3 regions of the Colwellia sp. BRX9-1 genome follow, and region 1 is predicted to be linked to each of the others. Evidence: predicted binding sites of a transcription regulator. Region 1 holds the regulator's gene; each other region holds the start of a gene.

The links. The regulator sigma-54, encoded in region 1, starts transcription at its own class of promoters, with help from an activator protein. The targets are predictions, from matches to a motif close to GTTGGCACGNNNNTNGNNT.
Region 2: the regulator sigma-54 is predicted to act here: its motif matches at 1,588-1,606, upstream of H4J76_RS01905 (CmpA/NrtA family ABC transporter substrate-binding protein).
Region 3: the regulator sigma-54 is predicted to act here: its motif matches at 1,087-1,105, upstream of H4J76_RS12395 (PEP-CTERM sorting domain-containing protein).

What each region holds. Positions count from the first base shown of each region.
Region 1 covers NZ_JACGVM010000001.1:175,243-177,522, reverse strand. Annotated here, with positions in the region: gene H4J76_RS00850 (RNA polymerase factor sigma-54) at 47-1,555, shown strand; gene hpf (ribosome hibernation promoting factor) at 1,579-1,866, shown strand; gene ptsN (PTS IIA-like nitrogen regulatory protein PtsN) at 1,912-2,280, shown strand, end outside.
Region 2 covers NZ_JACGVM010000001.1:401,614-403,893, forward strand. Annotated here, with positions in the region: gene H4J76_RS01905 (CmpA/NrtA family ABC transporter substrate-binding protein) at 1-1,342, opposite strand, end outside; gene H4J76_RS01910 (CmpA/NrtA family ABC transporter substrate-binding protein) at 1,744-2,280, opposite strand, start outside.
Region 3 covers NZ_JACGVM010000012.1:93,716-95,995, reverse strand. Annotated here, with positions in the region: gene prsT (XrtA/PEP-CTERM system TPR-repeat protein PrsT) at 1-1,007, shown strand, start outside; gene H4J76_RS12395 (PEP-CTERM sorting domain-containing protein) at 1,162-2,139, shown strand; gene H4J76_RS12390 (FAD-binding oxidoreductase) at 2,253-2,280, opposite strand, start outside.

The DNA of each region.
Region 1 (2,280 bases):
AAAACGAAAATATCCCATTAAAAATAATAGGAAGTTAATGACCTAAATGCGCCCTACTCTACAACTCCGCATAGGACAACAATTAACCATGACGCCACAATTGCAGCAAGCAATCAAATTGCTGCAACTGTCTACGTTAGAGCTTCAACAAGAAATTCAGGAAGCCTTAGAAAGTAATCCATTATTAGAAATGGATGAGTCTTCAAATAATCCCGAAGATAAAAGTACTGACAACCTTGAAGAAGCTCACACTGCCGGTACTGGTGATGTTAAAGAAGCCCCTGCTTCTGATGGTAGCGAAGACGCTACGCCTACCATTGATGAAATCACCACCACTGAAGCCATGGACAAGAACGATATCCCTGAAGAATTAAACATGGATACCACTTGGGATGATAACTACACGGCCGGTGCAGCAAGTTCAAGCTCAGGCCCAGCTTCAGAAGATTATACTTACCAAGGCGAGACTCAAGACTCCATTCAAGATCATTTGCGCTGGCAAATGGAATTAAGCCCTTTTACCGAAACAGACCGCGCTATAGCGACAGCAATTATTGATGCTGTTGATGACGCCGGTTACTTAACGGTATCTAGTGAAGACATTTTAGAAAGTGTTGCCATTGAAGGAGTAGAGCTTGATGAAATTGAGGTGGTACTAAAACGTATTAACCTCTTTGATCCTGTCGGTGTCGCTGCTCGTTCTATTTCAGAATGTTTAATCATTCAACTTAATCAATTTGACCCCGCTACACCTTGGTTAGCAGAAAGTAAGTTAGTTTTGCGTGACCATATTAATCTGCTGGGTAGCCGAGACTATCGTACATTAATGCGTAAAACTCGACTGAAAGAAGAGCAACTGCGCGAAGTGGTGCGTCTTATTCAATCACTTGATCCTAGACCCGGCGATAGTGTGATGAAGAGTGACGATCAGTATGTTATTCCTGATGTGTCTGTTGAAAAGAAAAATGGCCGTTGGGTGGTCGAATTAAACCCTGATACTGCGCCAAAACTTTCGGTGAATCAGCAATATGCTTCGATGTCACGTTCGATGAAGTCGACAGCGGACACACAATTTATTCGCTCAAATTTACAAGAAGCTAAATGGTTTATTAAAAGCTTAGAAAGCCGTAATGATACCTTATTAAAAGTGTCAAACTGTATTGTACAACGTCAAATTGGCTTTTTTGAACATGGTAATGAAGCCATGCGTCCAATGGTTTTAAATGATATTGCCGAAGCTGTCGATATGCATGAATCAACCATTTCACGAGTGACGACACAAAAGTATATGCATACGCCACGTGGAATTTTCGAACTGAAGTTTTTCTTCTCAAGCCATGTTGGCACCGAAAGCGGTGGCGAATGTTCATCAACAGCTATTCGTGCATTAATCAAAAAATTTGTTGCTGCCGAAATCCCAGCAAAACCACTTAGTGATAGTAAAATGGCTGATTTATTAGCCGATCAAGGGATAAATGTAGCTCGACGTACCATAGCAAAATATCGAGAGTCACTTTCTATTCCACCTTCTAACCAACGAAAAAGTTTACTTTAACGAAAAGATGAGGAATTAAGCTTATGCAAATTAATCTTTCTGGCCACCATGTTGACATTACCGAAGCTTTACGAGAAAACGTCACGACTAAGATGGCAAAATTAAGCCGACATTTTGATCATATCAATAATGTTCATGTTGTTCTCACCGTTGAAAAATCAAATCAAATTGCTGAAGCGACTGTTCACGTTAGTGGCTCTGATTTACATGCAAAAGCTGAAAATGCTGACATGTATGCCTCTATTGATAGTCTTGTTGTTAAGCTTGACCGGCAAATATTGAAGTACAAAGGTAAAACGAATCAGCATTAATGCTGTTTATCGCCTGTTCACTCACCAAAGAATCTAAGTAGTATAATGAAGTTGCAAGATATCCTTACCCTTGATTGCACCCTGTGTGCGATTAAGGGTACAAGCAAAAAAAAACTCCTTGAAATAATTAGCGAAACTGCGGCAAAAAAATTCGATAATATTGATACTCATCAATTATTCGAAAGCTTAATGGCGCGTGAAAAAGTTGGCTCTACCGGCATAGGGAATGGCATTGCGATTCCTCATGGTCGATTAACTAATACGTCACAAGTTATTGCTGTATTGCTGACCAGTGAACAAGCCGTTGAATTTGATGCGATAGACAACCGTGCTGTCGATATTATTATTGCGTTATTTGTCCCCGAAGAAAACTGCCAACAACATTTAGATACCTTACAAAGTATCGCGCAAATA
Region 2 (2,280 bases), 230 kb from region 1:
GTTTGTCACCGGCTTTTAGGCCAATTTTAAACTTGTTTATATAGGCGTTTGGTTGAGTACCGTCATAAACAATGTTGTCAATAAAGTGTTTTTGAGGAGCACGGAAACCGTCTTCACCGACTAAGTCTGAAAAGTCGCTTTTAGACAATAACTTGTCATCAACTAATGATTGCGCTGCAGCCATGTAAATATCAGGACGATAAACTTGTGCGGCAATATCTTTGTACCAACTATCAGGTTTGTCATCGCTAATTTGTCCCCAACGACGCATTTGTGTTAAATACCAAATAGCATCAGAGTAGTAAGGATAAGTGGCGTTGTAGCGAAAGAATACGTTGAAGTCAGGTACTGAACGCACATCGCCTTTTTCGTACTCGAAAGTCCCTGTCATGCTGTTTGCGATAACGTCGTAATCAGCACCAACATAGTTCGATTGAGATAAAATTTTCACTGCTTCTGGACGGTTAGCATTATTGTTTTCGTCTAACCATTTAGCGGCACGAATCAATGCGCGTGTTAAACGAATGGTGGTATTTGGGTATTTGTCAGCAAAGGCTTTAGTAATACCAAATACTTTTTCCGGGTTGTTCTTCCAAATTTCATAATCGGTAACGACCGGCACACCAATGCCTTTAAATACGGCTTGTTGGTTCCAAGGTTCACCTACACAATAACCATAAATAGTGCCGGCTTCCATTGTGGCTGGCATTTGTGGAGGAGGCGTTACTGACAACAGCACTTGTGCGTCAATCTTTCCTGATGTATCACCTTTATGAGGAGCGTAAAATCCAGGATGAATATCACCAGCCGCTAACCAATAGCGTAACTCGTAGTTATGTGTCGACACTGGAAACACCATACCCATGTTGAAAGGTTTGCCTTCATCAAGATACTTTTCTACAACAGGCTTTAAGGCATCAGCTTTAATAGGATGAACAGGTCTTCCATCGGCTTGCTTAGGAATATTGACCTTCATTTGCTTCCAAATTTCATTAGAAACAGTAATCGCATTGCCATTTAAGTCCATTGAAAAAGGCGTAATGATTTCAGCTTTAGTCCCGTAACCAATCGTTGCTGCAATGGGTTGGCCAGCAAGCATGTGAGCACCGTCTAATCGACCATCTATAACGCCATCAAGTAATACTTTCCAGTTAGCTTGAGATTCAATCGTGACGTATAAGCCTTCATCTTCAAAAAATCCTTTCTCATAAGCAATAGCGATAGGGGCCATATCGGTTAATTTAATAAAACCAAATTTAAGTTCTTCTTTTTCTGGGTAGCCTAGCTCTGCTGCTTGCAAAGACGAAGTCAGTAGGGAGCCAGAAATACATAGTCCTGCAATAACAGTACGGCATAATTTTTTACATTCATTTTTTAAAGTCGTTTTCAAAATACCTTTCTCCAAATAAAAAAAGCCCACAGTACTTCGGATACAATCCGAGTACTGTGGGCTTCAATGCCAAACTAATAATGACTACGTCGTTGCAGTGCGATTAGTTTTAACGAAATAAGTTTTGAGTCAATTTTCACTTTATCGTTAAAACAACCGCTGTTGATTGAATTAACATGAAAACGCTATTAACTATAAAGCACAATTAGTGCCACCTATTAATTGTATTTAAAATCAGTGGCTTACTTTATTTTATGTTTTTTGATTAAATACTTTGCTCCAACAGTGAGAAGTATTTGCACTATTTTGGTGTCTATAGGCCTGTAGGCAGATACTTCATTTTAATAAAGGCTCTACTTATTCTTATATATTACAGCTTGATAAATATCTTCCCTGTAGATCGAAGTAATGTCTAGATCCGTTATTTGTTGTCTGTTTATGTGTCCACACGCTTGCATTAATTTGGCAATGTTTTCACCGTAATGATGTGCTGGCCTATTGAATGTGGGATCACCTAATGTCGAAAATTGTTGATAGCTTTCTACTTTACGAGGTGATGTATTGTTAAGGGTTAGGCAACTCCCCATTAATGAAGGCGCAATTACGTCGATATGTGTGTCTAAATACTTTGCACGACTCAAGAACCTCGCTGCTTCAAAGCGATTGGGAATATTTTCAAGCCATTGGCATGCTTCATATAAAGCTGATACTAAAGCAAATGTTGTTTCTGGGTGCTTAACTTGCCAATCAGACATTAATCCAAGCACCTTCTCAGGTGAATCTTCCCATAAGTCAGAAGAAGTAACACCTGTGATGCCAACACCTTCTCTAACCGCTTTAGCATTCCAAGGACTACCGACACAAAAGCCATCAAGATCCCCTGAATGCAT
Region 3 (2,280 bases), on a different contig from region 1:
CAGATGAGTCAATTGAACTTTCAACTGCTTTGGCACAATCTTATGCTGCAATTAAAGAGTATGACAAATCGATTGAGTTATTAGACAAAGTCGATAACAAGCAGAGTAGCCTCCATTATATTTTGATGGGAGACATTTATTTAGACGCTCAAGATATTGTTGAAGCTGAAAAAGCTTATAGTATGGCTGTAGACAAAAATAGTGCTGATATACAAGCGATTACTAAATATGCTTTGTCACTTGAAATGCAGAAAAAATATCAAAAAGCACTAGAAGTTATTCAAAAGGGCTTAAATAATTCTAATTCAATTGGTGTATTAGAATTACTAGAAGTCAATTATTTATTATTTACCAATCAAATCGCACTCGCTGAAACTAAGTTCAACAGTTACAAGATTAAAGACAATAATCAACCCATTATATTCACTCGATTAGGTGGGCAAATTGCTTTAGCACAACAAAAATTTAATGTGGCGATTATTTACCTAGAAGAGTTAGTCAAATTAGAAAGTAATAAAAAAAATGTATTGATGCTAGCTATGGCCTATGCGGGTAGTCGTAATCTTAATGGCACTATTACAACACTGACTAATTTTCTTGAACAAGAAGATAATATTGATGTGAGAGCAAATTTGGCACAAGTATATATGTCGACAGATCTTGCTTTAGCAAAAGAGCAATATCTACTACTTGTTAAGAAGGTGCCGAATAATTATTTAATTCATAATAATTTGGCTTATGCTGCGGTTAACACTAATGATATGGATTTAGCTATTCAACATGTAAATAAAGCAGCTGAATTGGCACCACAAAATCCACAAGTTATAGATACTCTGGGCTTTGTGAGTTATATACAAAAAGACTATTCTAAAGCCCTTGGTTACTATAAACAGGCAAATGCGCTTGCACCAGATGATAAAGGTATAATAAAGCATATGGCAGATTGTTTACTTAAAATGAATAGAACTGAAGAAGCCAAAGCTTTATTAACGAATGTTAATAAATAAGATGTCAGGTTTTTTTACAATCATATATTTTTAATCTGATGGCTGTAAATTAATTATATAATAAACAGGCACTTGAAAAGTTGGCGGGCGAATTGCATTGTAACCTGTAGAAGTTAAAACGTAATTATATAACGAACAACATAAAGGTATTGATATGAAAAATTTATATAAAGGAATGGTAGCAGCAGCAATACTAGCTACAGCAAGTTTTGCGAATGCAGGGACAGTTTCTCTACCTGGTGGAGTTACATTTACTGAGTTAACCGATATTGATGCTGATCATAAGAAAGGCACATTCTCAACATCGTTTGACTTCGTACAGTGGTGGGAAGATAGTAGTAATAATGCTACTAGCTTATCAACTATGTTTAGTGGAGGTCTTCCTGCTACAGATGTTAATGGTCTTACTGATTACAGCCTTACTGGCTACGGTGAATTGAATACTAACTCTGCAACAGGTTCATTTCAGTGTAATGGCTGTGAGATGACATTTACATTTGAAGGTTTAGGTTTATCTTTAATAGATGTCCCAAATTCTGCTTATACTGATGCGTTTAATACATATACTAATTTTATCAACGTTGGTGGTGATGAAGCTGCGTTTGAAGCCTCTTCTTATTACACTAGTCAAGGTTCTCCATCTGCAACTGTTTCTGCTCCAGGTCTTGATTTGGCTGGCGCTAGCATGAATATTTATCTTGATAATACCCCTGATTTAGATTTAGGTCTTGATGTTGGTAATAAAACTAATGCAATGAATGGTGACGCATGGTTAGAGTTGTCATTTATACAAGTTGATTTTGGTGTTGTTGCAAGTTCAGCCGATTTAGCCGTTGCTGGTTTGAACAGAGCTGATTCATCTTTTGGTTTGGACGTTACAGGTGGTACTGCTGCTGATGGTTTCCTACTTGCAGGAGATATTCGTAATACTCCTATCTTAACTACCTTTGTTGATATGATTGGCTTTGGTTTGTCAGGCGAATTTGCTAAAACAAATGGCGAATATGATACATATTCTATTGGTGGTTCGGGAACTGCCCATGGCTTCGCTGTTACAGAACCAACGTCTATTGCAATCTTTGGTTTAGGTTTATTAGGCTTTGCAGCGGCATCACGTCGTAAGCAGTCTTAATTATTCATATAAACTAAGTTTATATATTAAAAGGCCTCCAATTGGAGGCCTTTTGCTTTTCTGATATTAAATGCTTTATAACTTTTTATATCAATTTATGCTCACTTAATTTTTTATCTTGGATTATATCGACCGGGGCTA